Paraglaciecola psychrophila 170: one gene and its partner. The protein of the gene in region 1 interacts with the protein of each later gene in a pairwise test. Links are inferred from orthologs where the notes say so. Each region holds a gene or a part of one and is shown on either strand. Other genes may lie near its edges.

Evidence for each region.
Region 2: the proteins of uvrB (region 1) and uvrA interact in binary tests that used the Escherichia coli proteins (3 or more experiments, as listed by UniProt). The link is inferred for Paraglaciecola psychrophila 170 from one-to-one orthologs.

Annotation. Positions count from the first base shown.
Region 1 is NC_020514.1:1,601,867-1,614,345, forward strand. Bases 4,116-7,097 are described here. They hold uvrB (excinuclease ABC subunit UvrB), read left to right. Parts: upstream 4,116-4,592; coding sequence 4,593-6,602; downstream 6,603-7,097. Other genes in these bases: C427_RS06990 (MATE family efflux transporter), read left to right, coding at 4,116-4,587. Outside these bases: electron transport complex subunit RsxC, read right to left, coding at 1-700; electron transport complex subunit RsxB, read right to left, coding at 710-1,276; electron transport complex subunit RsxA, read right to left, coding at 1,276-1,857; more of C427_RS06990, read left to right, coding at 3,211-4,115; C427_RS07000 (LysR family transcriptional regulator), read left to right, coding at 7,124-8,044; 7-cyano-7-deazaguanine synthase QueC, read right to left, coding at 8,162-8,821; 7-carboxy-7-deazaguanine synthase QueE, read left to right, coding at 8,919-9,593; C427_RS07015 (hypothetical protein), read left to right, coding at 9,639-10,055; C427_RS07020 (type 2 periplasmic-binding domain-containing protein), read left to right, coding at 10,153-10,929; asnB (asparagine synthase B), read right to left, coding at 10,999-12,479. UniProt on the Escherichia coli protein: The UvrABC repair system catalyzes the recognition and processing of DNA lesions. A damage recognition complex composed of 2 UvrA and 2 UvrB subunits scans DNA for abnormalities.
Region 2 is NC_020514.1:5,071,911-5,081,372, forward strand. The notes cover bases 5,552-8,958. They hold uvrA (excinuclease ABC subunit UvrA), read right to left. Parts: upstream 8,587-8,958; coding sequence 5,752-8,586; downstream 5,552-5,751. Other genes in these bases: C427_RS22355 (acyl-CoA thioesterase), read right to left, coding at 5,552-5,745. Outside these bases: C427_RS22325 (sodium-translocating pyrophosphatase), read right to left, coding at 85-2,079; ppa (inorganic diphosphatase), read left to right, coding at 2,393-2,941; C427_RS22335 (Gfo/Idh/MocA family protein), read left to right, coding at 3,034-4,011; C427_RS22340 (DUF3299 domain-containing protein), read left to right, coding at 4,128-4,601; more of C427_RS22355, read right to left, coding at 5,350-5,551. UniProt on the Escherichia coli protein: The UvrABC repair system catalyzes the recognition and processing of DNA lesions. UvrA is an ATPase and a DNA-binding protein. A damage recognition complex composed of 2 UvrA and 2 UvrB subunits scans DNA for abnormalities.

The DNA of each region.
Region 1 (12,479 bases):
CTCGGCATGCCACTTGCAACGCTTCTATGGCTTCAGGTTTGTTATTCTCTATACCTATCAATACTTGTTTTGGCTTAAGCAGATGGCACAACACGTTGATACCTTGACGTATTTGCCAAGCGTGTTCACGCATTAAACGGTCGTCAGAGGTAATGTAAGGTTCACATTCGATACCGTTGATAATTAAAAAATCGATATCTTTTTTAGGCGAAGACTTGATATGAGTGGGAAAACCAGCACCGCCCATACCACTGATTCCAGCATCACAAATAGCGGCTAACACTTGCATCTTTGGTTGGTTTTGATAATCCACTAAAGGGCTAAGTTGAGTCCATTTGTCTTGTTGGTCACTGCTAATTTCAACTGTCAACTCTGGTAAACCAGAAGGATGAGCTGACACATGTTTGTGTATTGCTGTTATTTCACCCGATGTGGAAGCATGAATTGGGACGGCAAAAGGGTTCATACTTTTGGTCAATGCTTGTCCTTTGAGCACCTTCTGACCGACTTCAACAATTAAATGACCTTCGATACCTATATGTTGTTTAACTGGCACATATAGGCGTTCAGGGATAGGTAGTCTGCCTATTGGAGTTTGGTTCGACAGTGATTTGCGTTCAGCAGGAAAGACGCCTCCAGGAAAGTCCCACAATTCTTGGTTGTCTAGTTTTTCAATGATGTCGTCGAAGTTATTTGGCATAATTCCTGATTAGCCTATTCGTTTTATAGGAATGGCATCGATATTCCAGCGCCAAGATGAGGCACTGTTTTGTAAAGGCAACATATCGATGCAATCAACAGGGCAGGGGTCTACACATAAATCACAGCCTGTGCACTCATCGACTATCACTGTATGCATCTGTTTGGCAGCACCTATTATGGCATCTACAGGACATGCCTGAATGCATTTAGTGCAGCCTATACATTCGTCTTCACGAATATAAGCAACCATTTTGATATCTTCTGAGCCATGTGCGGCATCTAAAGATGTCGCTTCTACACCCATAAGGTTAGCCAGTTTTTTTATGGTGGCATCGCCACCCGGCGGGCATTTATTTATCTCGTCGCCATCAGCTATTGCTTGAGCATAAGGTTTGCAACCAGGGTACCCACATTGTCCACACTGGGTTTGTGGGAGTATTTGATCTATTTGTTCAACTAAAGGGTCGCTTTCAACTTTAAATTTTACCGCAGCAAATCCAAGCACAAGCCCAAAAACTAGAGCCAACAGACCTATGGCGAGTAAGGCAGTTAAAATAGCAAATCCTAGTGACATTAAAACTTAACCAATCCAGTAAAGCCCATAAAAGCTAAAGACATTAAACCTGCAGTAATCATACCTATAGAAGCCCCTTTAAAAGGTTTAGGTACGTCAGCAACAGCTAAACGTTCACGCATCGCTGAAAATAATATGAGTACTAAAGAGAAACCTACTGCAGCACCAAAGCCATAAATAACCGATTCAACAAAATTATGTTCCTGGTTGATATTCAACAGTGCAACGCCTAAGACGGCACAGTTGGTGGTGATGAGTGGTAAGAAGATACCTAGCAGGCGGTATAAAGTAGGGCTAGTTTTGTGCACGACCATTTCAGTGAACTGCACAACTACGGCTATCACCAGAATAAAACTCAGGGTACGCAAATAGCCGATACCAAGAGGTAGTAATATATAGTGTTCGACTAGATAGCTGGAGATAGAGGCCAATGTTAGTACAAAAGTAGTGGCCATAGACATGCCAATAGCTGTTTCTAACTTACCTGATACACCCATAAATGGGCACAAGCCTAGAAATTGAACTAACACGAAGTTGTTTACCAGCACAGTGCCAATTAATAGTAATAAGAATTCGGTCATGTAAAATGAATATTAGCCAAGAGTTATTAATGCGTCCTTATTATCTGTATTTAAGTGACCATTAACAACTTGATATTCAAAAGTTTATTGCTATATGGTGTTTATTATTGAAATAAGGGTAGATAACTAAAAGTAATGAATGAGGAAATGGCTGAATAAAGAATTGGCTCCCCCTCCCCGACTCGAACAGGGGACCTGCGGATTAACAGTCCGTCGCTCTAACCAGCTGAGCTAAGGGGGAATTCAATTTCATATTAAATATTGTTTTTCATAAACATTTAATCACAAGTATAAGTTGGCTCCCCCTCCCCGACTCGAACAGGGGACCTGCGGATTAACAGTCCGTCGCTCTAACCAGCTGAGCTAAGGGGGAACGTTATACTTACGTTGTAAACCTCACTTAGTTACAAACTAGGTGGCTTTTCAACGGGGCGGAATAATAATGAGCATACCGCTCGCTGTCAACACTCAAAGTGAGGTTTTATGTATATATTTATAAACTTTCGCGCAATCTGTACGTAATACCATCAGAAATAAAAAATCTCATTTTTATTGATTTAAAATTGTGCGATTTAAGTTTGCCAATTTAATTTTAAATCAAAGACCGTTTTTTCATTTCGTTATAGCTAATTGTTATTAACGATTTGTTGAACACTGTACGTATTGCCAGTGTTTAATAAAAGTGTAACCTTTGGTCGCCATGCTAAGGTTAGTGATTACTAACTAAAACAAAAGCAGACAGTGGTGCCAATGTACGCCAATTCTAGGGTCAAGGCAGTTATCCACGAAACCTGTGGATAACCTTGTGGATTAAATTCTAATAAGTACGATGATACTTATCAATTAAATGTCAAGAGTTGAAGTTGATAATATTAGATTAATTTAAAAAATCATTTAAAAACATATGGATACGATATTTTTTGGTTTCATAAAAAAATAAAAACTTCAGTTTGAATTGTATTGAATTTCGCTTGTGTGTTGTTTTTAAAGAGAAATTAAAAATTATGCTAAAACAACCAGATTATTTTTTAAATATTAATCGATGGTTTTTAAAACAATCTATTTATTTTCAAGTGAGGCAGTGTCGTAAAAGTAAAAACGTCAAAAAACAGACACTCAAGTGTATTCAAATGCATACATCTGATAAATGTTGACATTTGTAACAATCCCGTAACATTAGTGGCGGTAAATATAATAAAATTCATACAAAAATCGCGTATTATATGTATCTTTATGACAGTGCTGAAGACACCTCTACGAATCTTCGAATGTGTAAGGTTGAATATGTGACATGTGATCCCGGGCTAGTTAACCTTCTTACCCATCATTATCTTAAATTAAGAGAGAGTAATATTGACCTCAAGCACTAAAACATCGTCACCCCCAGATTTGCTGAACCAAGATATTGCTCTAACACTACGTAAAATGACTCTACCTATGATAATAGGAATGGTAGTGCTCATGACATTTGGGCTGGTAGATACTTTTTTTATCGGTATGTTAGGCACGCAACAACTTGCTGCTATCAGCTTTACTTTTCCAGTTACCTTTACGGTTATTAGTCTAAATATTGGCTTGGGTATTGGTACCTCGGCTATTATTGCTAAGTTGCTTGGCGCAGGGCAACGCCACCAAGCTAAGGAGACTGCAACTGGTGCATTGATGCTCACTATGGTATTAGCGATTATTTTAGCTGTTATCGGCGTGATCACGATTGAACCGATATTTCGCTTAATGGGGGCTGACCCACTGCAGTTAGTCTTTATTAAAGAGTATATGCTGGTGTGGTACGCTGCCGGGGTGTTTTTGGCAATGCCCATGGTCGGCAACAGTGTGTTGCGCGCTTCTGGTGATACCAAAACACCCAGTTATGTGATGGCCTTTGGTGGTCTTATCAACGTGATACTTGATCCCATACTTATATTCGGATGGGGCCCAGTACCTGCCCTTGGAATACAAGGTGCGGCTGTCGCTACCCTTATAGCTTGGGCAGTGGGGTTATTTTATATTTTATATATATTGGTCGTAAAGCGGAAATTGATTGAACCTAAATTACTTAATTGGCAACAGTTAAAACGCAGTACTGGGGGTATTTTAAAAATTGGTGTACCTGCAGCGGGTGCAAACATGTTGACCCCCATTTCTGCCGGAATAGTCACAGCAATTGTGGCAGGTTATGGACCAGAAGCCGTTGCCGCATGGGGAGTCGGTGGCCGATTAGAATCTATTGCTAGTATAGTGGTATTGTCTTTATCCATGTCATTGCCACCCTTTATAAGTCAAAATTTTGGAGCGAATAAGCTTGAGCGAGTAGGGCAGGCCTATAGTTTGTGCGTCAAATTTGTAATTGTATGGCAGCTGTTTATTTTTGCTATTTTGGCCCTGTTATCAGGTGTCATTGCCGATATATTCACCGATGAGTTAAACGTTGCCTCGACCATAATAATGTTTCTAATGATTGTGCCCTTAGGATATGGATTGCAAGGTGTGACTATTTTGACTAATTCATCCTTTAATGCCATGCATATGCCGATGTCAGCCCTATCATTAAATTTTATGCGTTTATTTGTGTTTTTTGTGCCTTTTTCTTACATAGGTAGTTATTGGTTTGATTTATCCGGACTTTTTTGGGCGGGAGCAATCGCCAACATTGCCGTTGGTTGTATTGCTTATATTTGGTGTAAAACCATTCTCGCCTCTCGATTTGAACAAAGTGTATTGAGTAAATAAGATTTATGAGTAGACCATTTGAATTATCCTCTAGTTATTCGCCAGCCGGCGACCAGCCCGGAGCGATTAAAGCGTTAGTAGAAGGCCTAGAAGATGGCCTTGCACGACAAATATTATTAGGTGTCACAGGCTCTGGTAAAACATTTACTATGGCAAATGTGATAGAGAAGGTGCAGCGTCCGACATTGATTCTGGCACACAATAAAACCTTAGCAGCACAGCTTTATGGAGAAATGAAAGAGTTTTTCCCAAATAATGCAGTGGAATATTTTGTTTCTTACTACGATTATTATCAACCTGAAGCCTATGTGCCCTCAAGTGACACTTTTATTGAGAAAGATGCATCGATAAACGCACACATTGAACAAATGCGTTTATCAGCCACCAAATCTCTGATGGAAAGACGCGACGTTATTATTGTTTCTAGTGTATCGGCTATCTATGGTTTGGGCGATCCGGAGTCTTACATGAAGATGCTGGTGCATTTTCGTCAAGGCGACATCATGAATCAGCGTGATATTTTACGTCGCCTAGTTGAAATTCAATATTCTCGCAATGATGTCGCATTTGACCGAGGGACCTTTAGAGTGCGCGGTGATGTGATTGACATATTTCCTGCAGACTCAGAACGTCATGGTATCAGGGTGGAATTATTCGACGAAGAAGTTGAACGCATTAGCATATTTGACCCACTTACAGGCGCTGTTGAGAAAAGGGTGACGCGCGCCACGGTTTTCCCTAAAACTCATTACGTCACACCCAGGGAAAAAATCATTGATGCGATTGAACATATTAAAGTTGAACTCAAAGAAAGACGTGAGCAACTTAAATCCGTTAATAAATTAGTAGAAGAGCAGCGAGTGTCCCAGCGTTGTCAATTTGATATGGAAATGATGCAGGAGTTAGGTTATTGCTCAGGTATTGAAAACTACTCTCGCTATTTGTCAGGACGTGCACCAGGTGATCCTCCGCCCACTCTTATTGATTATTTCCCAGCTGATGGCTTAATGTTTATCGATGAGTCTCACGTTACTGTGTCACAAATTGGTGCCATGTATAAAGGTGACAGATCCCGAAAAGAAACCTTAGTGGAATATGGATTCAGATTGCCATCAGCATTAGATAATAGGCCTCTAAAGTTTGAGGAGTTTGAACAAATAAGCCCGCAAACAATTTATGTTTCTGCCACACCGGGTAAATTTGAACTGGCTATTGCACCAGACGATATAGTTGAGCAACTGGTTCGTCCTACGGGGTTGCTTGACCCTGAAATAGAGATACGGCCAGTAGGCACACAAGTGGATGATTTACTTTCTGAAATTCATAAGTGTGTGGCAGTGAACGAAAGAGTGCTCGTTACTACCTTGACCAAACGTATGTCTGAAGACTTAAGTGATTATCTGGATGAGCATGGTGTAAAAGCCCGTTATTTACACTCAGATATCGATACAGTAGAGCGTATCGAAATTATACGCGATTTACGTATTGGTAAGTTTGACGTGTTAGTTGGGATCAACTTGCTTCGTGAAGGTCTTGATATGCCAGAAGTGTCGTTAGTGGCTATTCTTGATGCAGATAAAGAGGGCTTTTTACGTTCTGATAAATCACTGATACAAACTATGGGTAGGGCAGCTCGGCACATAAATGGCCGGGCAATCTTATATGCTGATAGGATCACGGGGTCGATGCAACGGGCGATTGAAGAAACAGATAGAAGGCGGGACATCCAACGTGCCTACAATCTTAAGCACGGCATTATTCCTACCCAGATGAATAAACCTATCACCGACATCATGGACGTGGGCGATGGCAGTTCTGACAGTAAAGTGAAGCTCAGGCTAGTGGCTGAGTCGAGCAAAAAATATAATACGCTCAGTACACCGCAACTTTTGCAAAAAATTAGTGAACTGGAAAAAGTCATGTTTAAAGCGGCTAAAGATTTAGAATTTGAAAAAGCAGCGAATTTGCGTGATGACATTGAAGCCTATCGTGCTCAAATAGTGAAAAATTCCTAGTTAACCCGAACTCTGGTTAAGACGTGCCGCGTCCCTATAAGTCATTACAATATAAACGATATGTTAGATGCTGCCAATTGGTTCGCAAAGACATTGAATACATCTAGTGCTGCTATTATTGTGTTTATCGAGGGGGAGATTGTGAGGGAATAGCGCGCTATTGTAAGCAAGTCCAACGAAGGTAGGCGCGATAATAGTGGTACTGGGTATTATGGCTTATCCCGAGCTCAGGTTATTTATACTCAAAGATTATTGTAACCGCATGGCACCAATAAGGAAATGTTTCTCCAGCCTTAGGCTGGCGTTTATAGCTTCGGTTATCGCGACGTCGGTTGTCGCAACGTCGGTAGTCGCAAAGTCGGTTTTCGATGGTCGTAATAGTTAGAAAAAGTTAAATTTTTCACTTTTCTATAGCTAAGACCTTTGTTTTAGCAGTTCTGCTAAATTTCCATTGTAATCCGGCTAAGGCTTTCCTACTATGTACTTTAGTATCAATAACTATACCTAAAAGTGGTGCTGTAATGTTAAATCGTCTTCAAGAATCCGATATCAAATTATTGCGTGTATTTTACGCTGTTGCCTCATGTAATGGCTTTACTGCAGCTGAGCCGGTGCTTAGGATGCAACGTCCGAATATTAGCGCGGCTATTAAAAAGCTCGAAGAACGCTTAGATTTAGTATTATGTCATCGTGGTCGTGGTGGTTTTCAAATGACCAAAGAGGGTGAAGTGGTTTTTCAGGAAACCAAACGTATCTTCAACTCTTTTGATAACTTTGTGTTTAACCTAAAAAGTTTGCATGATGATTATTCAGGCCATGTCACCTTAGTGATGATGGCGGGTTTACCCCTTTCATATCACTTGGCGGTGAGTAAATCTGTTAAAAGCACTATGAAAAAATTTAACGATATTCACGTGAATATTCAAACCAGATTGTATAACGAGGTCGAGCATGTTGCATTGTCTGGTGAATGTCATTTGGTGTTGTCGACTTATGATATGGTCAAACCTGAGTCTGTCACTTTTCACCCAGTTGATGTTTCATGTAAAGGAAGACTCTATTGTGCACCTTCCCATGTTCTAGCAAAATATCGTGATGGTTTTCCTAACAACGTTAAGATTGGAGACTATCCAGCAATTGGTATCTCCGGCTTGTCCTCAGCCAATTACATTGCTGACGATACACGTATGGCTATTCAAACCTTTTCTGATTCCTACGATGCTTGCTTAGCTGCGATCATGACTGGTGAATACGTAGGGCTATTACCTGATTATATACTCACAAACCAAGGTGCAGGGTTAGGACTAGTGCCAGTAGGCAAAAGTTTATTTGAATTTAGTCACGAATTATTTGTGATGAATGGCAAAAACACCCGATTAAATCCTGTGTTAAGACATTTAATTAAGGAAATTAGCTATTTTATCCAGCAGGTTGATCAGTAGCGTTTAGAACTGAGGTCTAATTTTGATAAAAAAGCCGCATATATGCGGCTTTTTTATTGGTGATTAAAGGATTTGCTTTTTTATTATGTACAACAAAAAGCAAACCACCATTTTACCTTACCCTTCATACTCCAAAGGATCAGTCACCCCATTTTCAGTAAACGCTTCTAATCTTTCCTGACAGGCTCCACATTTACCACAGGCTTTTTCACGACCGTTGTAACAAGTCCATGAGAGGTTGTAATCTAAGCCCATTTTTAAGCCTGCTGTTAAAATTGCCGTTTTGCTGACCTCCAAATAAGGCGTCACAATTTCGACTGCCTCATAGTTAGCTATAGCGCAAACGTCATTCATTTTATGCACAAACTCAGGCCGGCAGTCTGGGTAGATAGCGTGGTCGCCTGAGTGAGCACCGAAGTAGACTTTGTTGGCATCGATTGAAACGGCATAACCTACTGCCATAGATAGCAAAATCATATTACGATTTGGCACCACAGTACTTTTCATGCTTTCTTCTTCGTAATGGCCTTCTGCTACTTCAATATCTGATGTCAGTGATGAGCCTCCAATTAATTGATTGATAGCTGAAATATCGACTATTTTGTGGTGCACACTTAACTCTTGACAGGCTCGAGCTGCATAATCGAGTTCTTTTTTATGTTTTTGCCCATAATTAAAAGACAGGGCAAATACCTCTAAGCCCTGTTTGACTGCTAGGTTTAGGACTGTAAAAGAGTCCATTCCTCCGGAAAAAATTACCACTACCTTTTGTGACATGGGCTTTGCTTCTTTATAATCAATTCATTAATATCGATTTTAAGTGATTTGACGATAAATTCCCACACTAGGGACGCGTTAAACTAAAGGAAAGTGATTGAGTACCTATAAAATTAATGAAGTGTTTGAATCTTTGCAAGGAGAGGGGAGTTATACCGGGTTGCCATCGATTTTTGTGCGACTGCAGGGGTGCCCTGTGGGATGTCCATGGTGCGATACTAAACATACTTGGGTAGTGTCGCCTGAGTTAAAGACCACAAGCAATGCGGTGATGGCAGAAACGGCTGAGTCTGATAGTTGGTTTGAACAGACTACCGAACAGTTATTAGGCCTTTTTAATCTTCATGGTTACGTGGCTAAACATATCGTGATCACCGGTGGTGAGCCGTGTTTGTATGATTTGACTGAAATCACTAGTAGCTTAATAGCTAAAGGGTATTCGGTGCAAATTGAAACCAGCGGTACTTATGAGATCATCGCGCATCCAGACACCTGGGTCACTGTTTCACCAAAAATCAATATGCCGGGAGGCAGGCTTGTATTACGAAGTGCAATGCGCCGAGCAAATGAAATTAAGCATCCGATAGCAATGCAAAAACATATTGAAGAGCTAGACGAGGTGCTGACACTTTTAGGTGACCAAGCGGTACCCAATATTTATTTACAGCCGATTAGCCAACAAAAACGTGCCACTGACCTTGCAATTAAAACCTGCATAGCGCGTAATTGGCGATTGTCATTACAAACTCACAAATTTATTGGGATCGAGTAGCGATCTATATGCACGTAATATACGTGATTAAGGGGTACGTCAATTATGCCGATTGATTCAGAATATTTTTTAGATATTTATGCTACAGCATTAAATACCTTTGACCCTAAACAGGTGGTCAGCTTTTATCTACCACCTACTATTATCATGAGTGACAAAAGTAAAAAAGTCATCACTAGCGAGAAAAAATTAGAGCACAATTTAAGTCGGATATTTACAAAGCTTAAGCAAGCAGGGATTAAAAAATTTGTACCTAAATTGCAGCAAACTATTCGCTTATCAGGTTCACTATTTTTCTCAAAAATGCGCTGGCAATTCTATGTTGATCAAGATCGATTATGTTTTAGCTGTGCCTCGTCATACACCTTGCAAAAGATGCCCGACAAACAACTTGAAATAATTGTGACGGTTATTGATGATGACGAAAATAAACTTATAGATATTTTTTCCCTTGCCGAGTAAGTTATGAATAAAATCCTAGCTGGGTTTATCCTACTTTTTTAGTGTTAATGCTCAGAGTGCATCATGGCAAATAACCTTTCCCCGTTCGATTGAAACGGTGTCAACAATTGACGATTACCCAATCAAGCTGTTGGCATTGGCTTTGGATCAAACCGGCGTTAATTATCAACTTAAACCCTCAGACAATCTTCTGTCAAAAGGCAAGGCCCTAGACAGGCTTCAAGACAATAGAGAAATAAACATTGTTTGGGGTATGACCAATGTCCAGCGTGAAAAAGATTTACTGCCAATACGTATTCCCATATTTAAAGGGTTGATTGGTTGGCGTTTACTGTTGATTCGAGAAGACATGGCTGAACGATTTACCTATATTCAGCAGTTCGATCATCTAGTTAAACTTTCGCCATTGCAGGGGCGAGATTGGCCAGACACCAAAATATTGCAATCCAATGGTTTCGACGTGATCACCGATCGTACCCAAACCTCTCTTGTGAAAATGCTTGGTAGAGCACAAGGGGATTTTTTCCCGCGCTCTATTATAGAAATTTGGGAGGAACTGGCTATGAGCGACGTGGCGAATAAAATACAGATTCAACCTACTCTTGGGATACGTTATCCCGCGGCAATCTACTTTTTTGTAAATAAGAAAAGTGTTCCTTTGGCGAACCTGATTGAACGAGGGTTAGAAAAAGCCATCAAAAATGGAACGTATGACGAGTTATTTGAAGAGAATTATAAAGCTTCTATTGAAAAATCAGAGATTGGCAATAGAACATTTTACACATTAGAAAACACCTTTTTACCAGAAAAAACGCCTTTAGACAGAGAGGAATTATGGTTTGACGGCAAAATTCATACTTCTACCGAGCCATAAAAAAACCAGAGTGATTGACTCTGGTTTTTATCTGATTCGTAGATGTAGCTAGTGTAGCTTAATTATGACCTAGCTCTTACCGTGAACAGAGCTTATTGCACGACCAGAAGGGTCAGCATTGGCTTTAAAGCTCGCATCCCACTCTAAGGCTTCTACTGTACTACAAGCGATAGATTTGCCGCTAGGCACACACTTAGCTGCCGTTTCTTGTGGAAAGTAACCTTCGAAAATACTGCGGTAAAAGTAGCCTTCTTTAGTATCAGGGGTATTCACTGGGAAGCGAAATTCTGCTGAAGCCATTTGCGGATCGGTGACTTGGGTTTCAATATATTCTTTAAGTGAATCAATCCATGAATAACCGACACCATCACTGAACTGCTCTTTTTGACGCCATAATATTTCAGCAGGTAAATATTCGTTATTATCGAAAGCTTTACGCAATACCCATTTTTCCATTTTTCCATCAAGACACATTTTGTCTTGTGGGTTTAAGCGCATGGCTACGTCCATAAACTCTTTGTCTAAGAAAGGCACACGTCCTTCAACACCCCAAGCCGAGGTGGATTTATTGGCACGGGCGCAATCAAACATGTGCAAACGGTTAAGTTTGCGCAGGGTTTCTTCATGAAATTCTTTAGCGTTCGGTGCTTTATGGAAATACAGATAGCCACCAAATATTTCATCCGCTCCTTCACCCGACAACACCATTTTAATGCCCATAGCTTTGATCTTACGACTCAGCAAGTACATAGGAGTCGAAGCGCGAATGGTGGTGGTGTCATAGGTTTCTATATGATAAATCACCTCACGTAAGGCATCGATGCCTTCTTGCACAGTAAAGTGCACCTCGTGATGCACCGTTCCAATCATCTTAGCGACTTTTTGTGCCGCAATCAGGTCGGGGGCGCCTTCTAAACCTACAGCAAAAGAGTGTAAACGTGGCCACCAAGCATCCGTTTGGTCACCATCTTCAACACGTTTAGCCACGTATTTAGCCGCTACCGCAGACACTAAAGAAGAGTCGAGGCCGCCTGACAAGAGCACACCATAAGGCACATCAGACATTAAATGTGACTTAACCGCTTTTTCGAATGCTACCTTTAGATCGTCAAGGTTGGTTTCGTTGTTTTTAACATTCTCATAGTCCATCCAATCACGTTTGTAGTAATTGACTAATTGACCCGTTTTACTCCACATGTAATGGCCAGGAGGGAATTCTTGAATTGTTTTACACACAGGTGTTAACGCTTTCATTTCTGAAGCAACGTACAAATTGCCGTGCTCATCATAACCAGTATACAAGGGGATAATTCCCATATGGTCACGAGCGATCAGATAAGTATCTTGCTCTGCATCATACAGAATAAAGGCAAACATGCCTTCCAATTCATCGATAAACTCAACGCCTTTTTGTTGGTACAAAGGCAGAATAATTTCACAGTCAGACTTGGTTCTGAAGTCATAAGGTGTGTCTAGCGCCGTTTCCAAGGCTTTATGATTATAAATTTCGCCATTCACGGCTAACACTTGATTATTATCGCGGCTTATTA
Region 2 (9,462 bases), 3.5 Mb from region 1 along the record:
TAAACATTATAACAGTGGCGCTATCACTAAACTTACAATCGCCATTACAATGTTCATACATATACTGCACCAGATGTATTTTAGTTATAACAGCGGCGCTATCACTAAACTTACGATTGCCATTACATTGATTAGAATATTCATAGAAGGACCAGATGTGTCTTTAAATGGATCGCCTACTGTATCCCCGACTACCACAGCAGCATGAGTGTCAGAGCCTTTACCACCTAAGTTGCCTTTTTCTACATACTTTTTAGCATTGTCCCAAGCCCCACCCGCATTCGCCATCATCAGCGCGAGTAAAACACAACCTAACAGTGCTCCGCCCAACATCCCACCTAATGCATAAGCACCTAAGCCAAAACCAATCAACGGTGGCACACCTACAGCTATAACACCGGGTAAAATCATTTTTTTCAGCGCAGCTTGAGTAGCGATATCAATACAACGAGCATTATCAGGCTCAGCGGTACCTTCCATTAGGCCTTCAATTTCTCTAAATTGGCGACGGATCTCTTGGATCATTTCAAATGCAGCATCACCTACCGCAGTCATAGTAATAGAGGCAATTAAAAATGGCAGCAGGCCACCAATAAATAAACCTATTAAGACCATCGGATCGCCTAGGTTCAAAGTAAAGTCTGGGTATTTAGTGGTAAGGGTTTCGATAAACGCGGCGATAATAGCTAATGCAGCTAATGCAGCTGCGCCTATTGCAAAACCTTTTCCAATAGCGGCGGTGGTATTGCCAAGCTCATCTAAGGAGTCAGTAATAGCACGGGTTTCTTTTCCAAGTCCTGCCATTTCAGCTATGCCCCCAGCATTGTCAGCCACCGGACCATAAGCATCAATTGCCATAGTAATGCCCACGGTTGCCAGCATGCCAACAGCAGCAATGCCTACCCCGTATAAACCAGATAATTGCGTAGAAGCAAAAATTATTGCACAAATGGTTAGCACAGGAATAACCACAGATTGCATACCGACTGCCAGCCCTGTAATCATCACGGTAGCAGGGCCAGTTTCACCTGCCTCAGCTATTTTACGTACCGGTGTGGACGCGGTGTAGTATTCAGTCACTAAACCAATAATTATGCCGCCCACAGCGCCAGAAACAACCGCCCACCAGACATGGTCACTCACACCTAGATTGGCTACCACAAAATAAGCCGCAACGATAAATATCACTGCTGCTGACATCGTACCCGCACGCAAAGCCACGTCAGGTTTACTGGCTGATAACAATTTAACGATGACTATGCCTGCAACCGAACACAACAAACCGGTAGAGGCTAATGCCAACGGCAAGAACATTAAAGACTCACGACTTCCTAGTAAACCCACAGCCATGGTCGAAGCAATGGCAATAGTGGCAATCATTGAGCCGCAATAAGATTCAAAGATGTCTGAACCCATGCCTGCCACATCTCCTACATTGTCGCCGACATTATCAGCAATTACACCGGGGTTGCGCGGATCGTCTTCAGGAATACCGGCTTCAATTTTACCTACTAAATCAGCACCAACATCTGCACTTTTAGTGAAAATTCCTCCTCCTACCCTTGAAAACAATGCAACTATAGAAGCGCCCATTCCAAATCCATGGATGACGTGTGTTGTGGCCGGATCACCACCAAAGAACCAGTACAGAGATCCTAAACCCAAGAGCCCCATTGACGCGACACATAACCCCATCACAGACCCTCCCATAAAAGCGATAGTCAGCGCAGCAGCTGGACCCTCGTCATGAGCAGCTTGAGTGGTCCGCACATTTGCCTTGGTGGCAGTAAACATGCCCATATAACCTGCAAAGGCAGAACATAATGCTCCCGCAACAAAAGCCATAGTGGTGTATTGGCCTAAGGAAAAATACAAGGCGATACCCACGACTAAAGCAAAAATGAACAACATTTTATACTCGCGGTGCATAAACACCATTGCACCTGAATGTATGGCATCACCTATTTTGATAATAGACGGATTAGAAACAGGTGATTTTTTAATCATTAAATAGATAACAAAAGCGCTGATTAAGCCCGCAAATCCCAAGATAGGTGGCAGGTAGAATAGTTCAGTCATGAAAGTTCCCTGAGTTAATGTGACAATGACACAAAGCAAACCACCATGAATTAATTCAAAAGTGAGTAGGCTTTGCAAACCATTTACGCCAGCCTCTCATTACTAACAACATTCATGAGTACGTGGCTACTTTATTGTTTTATTTACAATTTATTTACATCTTCAATGCAACTATAACGAGAATTTGATATTTAGTTCAAGTTTTAATCAATAATTGTACTTAGTCTGCACTTTAATCACTTTGTTGAGTTTCATCTTGTGTCTCAAGGCATTATAATCTTTGCTATAAAATTCAATAACTTTAGGTATTACTATGAGCCTTAACGCCGTACCCGCTGGTAAAAATTTACCAGATGAAATTAATGTAATAATCGAAATTCCTGCTCATTCTGATCCTGTTAAATATGAAGTGGACAAAGAATCTGGTGCCATTTTTGTTGACCGTTTTATGGCAACCTGTATGCACTACCCTACTAACTATGGTTATGTCCCGCATACGTTGTCTGAAGATGGCGATCCAGCTGATGTATTAGTGATGACACCTTTCCCACTTTTAGCTGGCTCAGTCATCAAGTGCCGCCCAGTTGGAGTGCTAAAAATGACTGATGAATCGGGTATAGATGCAAAAATTCTTGCCGTACCTGCTGATAAGTTATCAACAATTTATCGTGGTATTACTGATATAGATCATATTCCTGAATTAACTAAGCATCAAATACAGCATTTCTTTGAACATTATAAAGACCTAGAGCCGAACAAATGGGTGAAAATTGAGGGATGGGGAGACGCTGCAGCGGCTAAAGCCGAGTTAATCAACAGTGTTAAGTTATACGAAGCAGAAGAACAGAAACCTGCTTTTTAGTAAAGCTTGTCCACATCTAATTTTTTAAACAGCCGGTTTTAACCGGCTTTTTTATGGAAGTTATGGGTAATAGATCAAAAAAGAGATAAACCATGATTAAACTTGCTGTAATTGGGACAAACTGGATAACAGATAATTTTATTCAAGGAGCCTTGCAAACGGGTAGGTTTGAATTGTGTGCCGTCTATTCGCGATCCTTTGGGCAAGCGCAGAATTTTGGCCTCAAATATAATGTGAAGTATTTCTTTGATGACTTAGAGCTATTTGCAAGCTCAACAGAATTTGAGGCTGTGTATATTGCAAGCCCAAATTCTTTTCACAAGTATCAATCAATTCGAATGCTGAAAAGCAGCAAACATGTCATTTGTGAGAAACCTTTAGCTTCAGATTATACCTCAGCACAAGATATGTATAAAACTGCAGAAGAAAATGATGTGGTTCTATTTGAAGCATTTATGACGCCATATTTACCCAACTTTGCTGTTTTAAAACAAAATATTAAAGATATTGGAACGCTTCGAAAAGTGATGTTTAACTACTGTCAATACTCGTCTAGATATCCGAAATTTTTAAGAGGGGAAAACCCCAATACATTTAATCCATCGTTCTCAAATGGCTCCGTAATGGATATTGGTTATTATTGTTTAGGTGCAGCAATAGAGTTATTTGGCGAGCCAAAATCGGTGTATGCTACAGCAGATATTTTAGAATCTGGGGTTGATGGTAATGGCAGCATCATTCTAGGTTATAATGGGTTTGATGCTGTTTTAATGCATTCAAAAACCTCTAATTCATTTTTACCCAGTGAAATTCAAGGTGAACAAGCATGCCTACAAATTGAGATGATTTCGACTTGCAATAAAGTGAGTAGAATCGATCGTAATGGCCATATTACTGACTTGAGTGTAGGGCAAAAAGAAAACCGAATGTTCTATGAAGCAAACGCTTTTGCTGACCAAGTAATCATAAATAAAATTAATACTAAATCAAAAACACGATCCCTAACGTTGGCAAAAGTACTGACTGATGTGCGTATTCAAACTGGGGTTATTTTCCCAACAGACCCATAAACATGACAGCCCTTTTAACAAAGTTAAAAGGGTATAGGCATACACACGACGATGTCTAAAGCGAACTAATCAGAAATCATTTATTGGGCCAATCAAATTCAGGCAAATAAGAACTTATGATAAAAATGATCAATGCAACGTGTTTAATATTATTCTTGTTCAGTCAGATAATATTTGCCAAAGAACCACTAGAGCTTTTTTGGGAAGACATGGTGCCGCCAGATTATCAAACTCCCGATACTCCTTTGAGCCACGACGGCAATATGCTACAAATGGGACTAGATGCGCCCATAGTCGAGAGTCTAAATGGCAAGCTAGTAAAAATACCAGGATTTGTTGTTCCCTTAGAGGGTGACAACGAAACAACCACTGAATTTTTGTTAGTTCCGTATTTTGGTGCCTGTATTCATGTGCCACCACCACCAGCAAATCAAATAGTTTACGTGAAGTTTTTAGACGCGGTGCCGATAGATAATTTATATGATGCTGTTTGGGTCACCGGTACCCTATCCACAAAAGGGTGGGAAGGTGATTTGGCAACCGTGGGATATTCCTTAGTAGGTATCAGCGTCAGTCCCTATGATGGTTAAAAACACTGTAAAACTGCTAAATTAGCAATTAAAATTGTCTATGCTGATTTCCAAGTTCAGATGTAGTGCGTTATTTATATTCACAAATTCGCAGACACAGTACAAAGTTAATTTGATGAATTTTTTGACAAAAATGTCTATTACGCAAAAGCTGTTTCTCATTCCAATTATTGAAACCGTGGGTTTCTTAATACATTTAGGTATTACTACTTCAATAGCCCTAAAAAATGTGGGTTTATTAGAAAACGTGATTAGAAGTGCAATATCCCGCTTTAGATGTCACCAAAAGTGCATTGATCAAAATGGAAAGCATCAAGAACACAGCAATTTACTGAACAAATTCAGAAAACCATAGAACAACTTCAAAATGCGGCTCGTTCTGCAGTAAGTGTCATGGCTAAAGGCACTGAACAGGCGATAACCAGTGTTGAAACAGCCAATAAGGCCGGAGCTAGTTTGACGGTTATCACTGAAACAATTAGCCGTATTACCAGCATGAACGACCAAATTGCACTCTCCACCGGCGATCAACAAAATGTGGCCAGAACCATCAGTAATACTGTCGACGAAATCCATAATCGTACTGAAGAAACGGCCGCCAGTTCCAAAAAGCTTGCATCAGTAAGCTCAGAGCTTGCACAATTAGCTAAACATTTAGAAGGCATAGCTAAACAATTTAAGGTGTAATGCTAAAATCGCCCATAAAAAAACCGCAGATGCTAGTTTTTTTATGGAGTAATTAATATTTCTACCCAGAGTAACTATTAGCCAAAAGCTCGGCTTTTATACTTTTATTTATTGCTACAGCTTGTTTTGACTGATAATCAAAATGCACCATAGTTGTGGTGCCAGTCGCACATTTTTTTTGCTGCTGCCACAACTCCTGATAGACATCAAAAGAACTCCTGCCTATCCGACTGATAAATGTTCTAACCTGTACTTTCTGCCCATAAAAAATCTGCTCTAAAAAATCGACTTTATAACTGGCCAAAATGAGCGACCAGTTTTGCAAATCTAACTCAGGATTAAATAATTTAAAAATAGGCTCACGGCCGCTTTCAAACCAACCCACCAGCACAGTATTACTTACATGAGCCAAGGCATCTGTCTCGTAAAAACGCACATTAAACTCTTCACTAAACATGCAATATCATCCCTGCTGAAGCAATAATGTTTTAAGAAAACGTGCAGTATGCGACTCTTCTACATTGCAAATATCTTCAGGTGTTCCTTGGGCCACAATCTGACCACCACCAGAACCACCTTCAGGGCCAAGATCGATAACCCAGTCTGCCGTTTTTATCACGTCTAAGTTATGTTCAATCACCACCACGGTATTACCATGGTCACGTAATCTATGTAGAACATGCAATAGCTGTTTGATATCGTGAAAGTGTAAACCTGTTGTGGGTTCATCCAGAATATACAGAGTTTGACCGGTGTCACGTTTGGATAATTCTTTGGCTAACTTGACACGTTGTGCTTCACCGCCCGACAGCGTTGTTGCAGCTTGACCTAAACGTACATAAGACAAGCCCACATCCATCAGGGTTTGTAATTTTCTGGCAATAGCTGGGATAACATCAAAGAAAGGGCGAGCCTCTTCTACTGTCATATCCAACACTTGATGAATATTCAATCCTTTATACTGAATCTCCAATGTTTCACGGTTGTAACGTTTACCTTTACATAAATCACAAGGCACATATACATCCGGTAAGAAGTGCATTTCAACCTTAATCACACCGTCGCCTTGGCATGCTTCACAGCGTCCACCTTTGACGTTAAAACTAAACCGTCCGGGTTTATAACCACGAGATCTGGCTTCTTGGGTACCAGCAAACAATTCACGCACCGGCGTAAAAATACCTGCATACGTTGCGGGATTAGAGCGAGGAGTTCGGCCAATAGGGCTTTGATCAATATCCACCACCTTGTCCATAAACTCCATACCAGTAATGGTTTTATAAGGTGCAGGCTCCCCTGTAGTGGCGCCATTTAATTCTCTGTGGGCAATGCGATAGAAGGTGTCGTTTATCAGCGTCGATTTACCTGAGCCTGATACCCCCGTCACACACGTCATTAATCCTAGTGGTACTCTTAAAGTAACATCTTGCAAGTTATTACCAGTGGCCCCCTTTAGCACCACCCACTTATCTTGATCAATTTCAGTTCGTTTAGCTGGTATTTCAATTCTTTCTCTACCAGACAAGTACTTTCCTGTTAGCGAACGTTCACTCTTTTTAATATCTTCGATAGTGCCCTGAGCTACAATTTCGCCACCGTGTACACCCGCACCTGGGCCAATATCCAGCACAAAATCGGCAGCTCGGATCGCATCTTCGTCATGCTCAACCACAATGACTGTGTTACCTAAGTCGCGTAAGTGAATTAGGGTTTCCAATAACCTTGCATTGTCACGTTGATGTAAACCAATAGAGGGTTCATCAAGTACATACATAACCCCTACCAACCCAGCGCCTATTTGGCTAGCGAGCCTAATACGCTGAGCTTCGCCACCAGATAACGTATCGGCGCTGCGTGAAAGGGATAAGTAATTCAGACCTACGTTCACCAAAAACGTCAATCTATCATTGATTTCTTTGAAGATTTTTTCTGCTATTTTTAGGCGTTTACCGGTTAAAGTAAGATTTGCGAAAAACTTCAAAGCGTCGGCAATCGACATATCAGTAATGACATTAAGCGGTGTCTCACCAATAAATACGTTTCTGGCTTCTAATCTAAGACGTGAGCCAGAGCAGGTTGAGCAATGTTGCTGACTCAAATACTTGGATAACTCATCTCGTACCGCATTGGATTCAGTTTCTTTATAGCGTCGCTCCATATTTGGGATAATCCCTTCAAATGGATGTTTGCGTTCCATAATGTCGCCACGGTCGTTAATGTATTTAAACTTTAACGATGTGCCTTTACTGCCGTTTAACACAATATCTTTGGCCTGTTCATCGAGTTCTGCAAAAGGCACGGTCAAATCAAACTTGTAGTGATCAGCCACAGCTTGCAACATCTGAAAATAATAATAGCTGCGTTTGTCCCAACCCCTAATGGCGCCACCAGATAAACTGATTTCTTCGTTAGCAATAATGCGATGCGGGTCAAAAAACTGCCTTGTCCCCAAACCATCACAACTTTGACAGGCACCAGCAGGATTGTTGAAAGAGAATAACCGCGGCTCTAACTCAGCCATGCTATAGCCACAGTGTGGGCAAGCAAAGTTAGAAGAAAATACCAACTCTAACTTGTCAGGCTCGTCCATAAAGGCAACGGTTGCGGTGCCACCAGACAAGTTTAAGGCTGTTTCGAAAGACTCAGACAAACGAAGTTTTAAATCTTCACGCACTTTAAAACGGTCAACCACTACTTCAATAGTGTGCTTTTTGTGTAAGTCGAGATCAGGTGGATCCGACAAATCACATACATTTCCATCTATCCTAGCCCGAATAAACCCTTGCGCGGCTAGATTTTCGAGGGTTTTGAGATGCTCACCTTTACGAGCCTGAACCACAGGAGCAAGCAACATCAATTTAATATCGGCTGGCATATCTAATACCCGGTCAACCATCTGACTCACCGTTTGTGCATCTAATGGCACATGATGCTCAGGACAACGGGGCTCTCCTACCCGTGCATACAACAAACGCAAGTAGTCATAAATTTCTGTAATGGTGCCCACTGTAGAACGTGGGTTATGAGAAGTAGATTTTTGCTCGATGGAAATTGCTGGCGATAACCCCTCAATATGATCCACATCAGGCTTTTCCATCATGGATAGAAATTGACGAGCGTAAGCTGACAATGACTCTACATAACGTCGCTGTCCTTCTGCATACAAAGTGTCAAAAGCCAAAGAAGATTTACCTGAACCTGACAAACCGGTGATCACTGTCAGTTTGTCTCTGGGGATATCTAAATTGATGTTTTTCAGGTTGTGGGTTCTAGCCCCACGTACTTCTATTCTATCCATTAGTAACCAGATGTGCTGTAAAAGAACAATTATTACATACTCTGTAAATAGGCACTACGACCATTATCTGAATACAACAAGTTTATACACTAAATTAATCTTAAATGGCGCTAGACTTCCAACTAGCTTGCCAGTCTTTAAATACCGCAGTATAACCGCGATTTTTATTGCCTCGGTGACTTCTACTACAGAGCGTTCATCACTTATTTCAAATTGATCAAGTTGGCTATCAGGACTAGCATAACCACCTGGTTGCGTAGAGCTCCCAGCACTCATATGTGTAATGCCCATGGGCAAGAGGTTGTCACGAAAACGTTCACTTTCACGGGTTGATAAACTTATTTCAAGTTGCTCATTAAATAATCTAAAGGCACAAATAACTTGGACCAATCCTTTATCAGAAATGGGTGAATTAGGTTCAATCCCACCTGTACATGGCCGCAAACGCGGCAGCGAAAGACTATATTTACTGCGCCAATAGTGATGCTCTAAATAAGCCAAATGGTGACCCAGCAGCAATGCATCTAATCGCCAGTCGTCTAGACCTAACAATACGCCCAACCCTATTTTGTCGATACCTGCTCGTCCTAACCTATCGGGGCTGTTTAAACGATATTGAAAGTTTTGTTTTTTGCCACGAGTATGGTGTTTAGCGTACGTGACAGGATGATAGGTCTCTTGATATAACATCACCGCATCCAGCCCAAGATGGGCCAACCTTTGATATTCATCTGTGGCCAATGGCTGAACTTCTATGGCTAGATGACTAAAATGTTGTTTGATTTGCGGTAAGACGTCGGCAAAGTACTCGACACCTACTTTGCTTTCATGCTCTCCAGATACCAATAATATTGAGTCGAACCCCCAGCCTTTAAT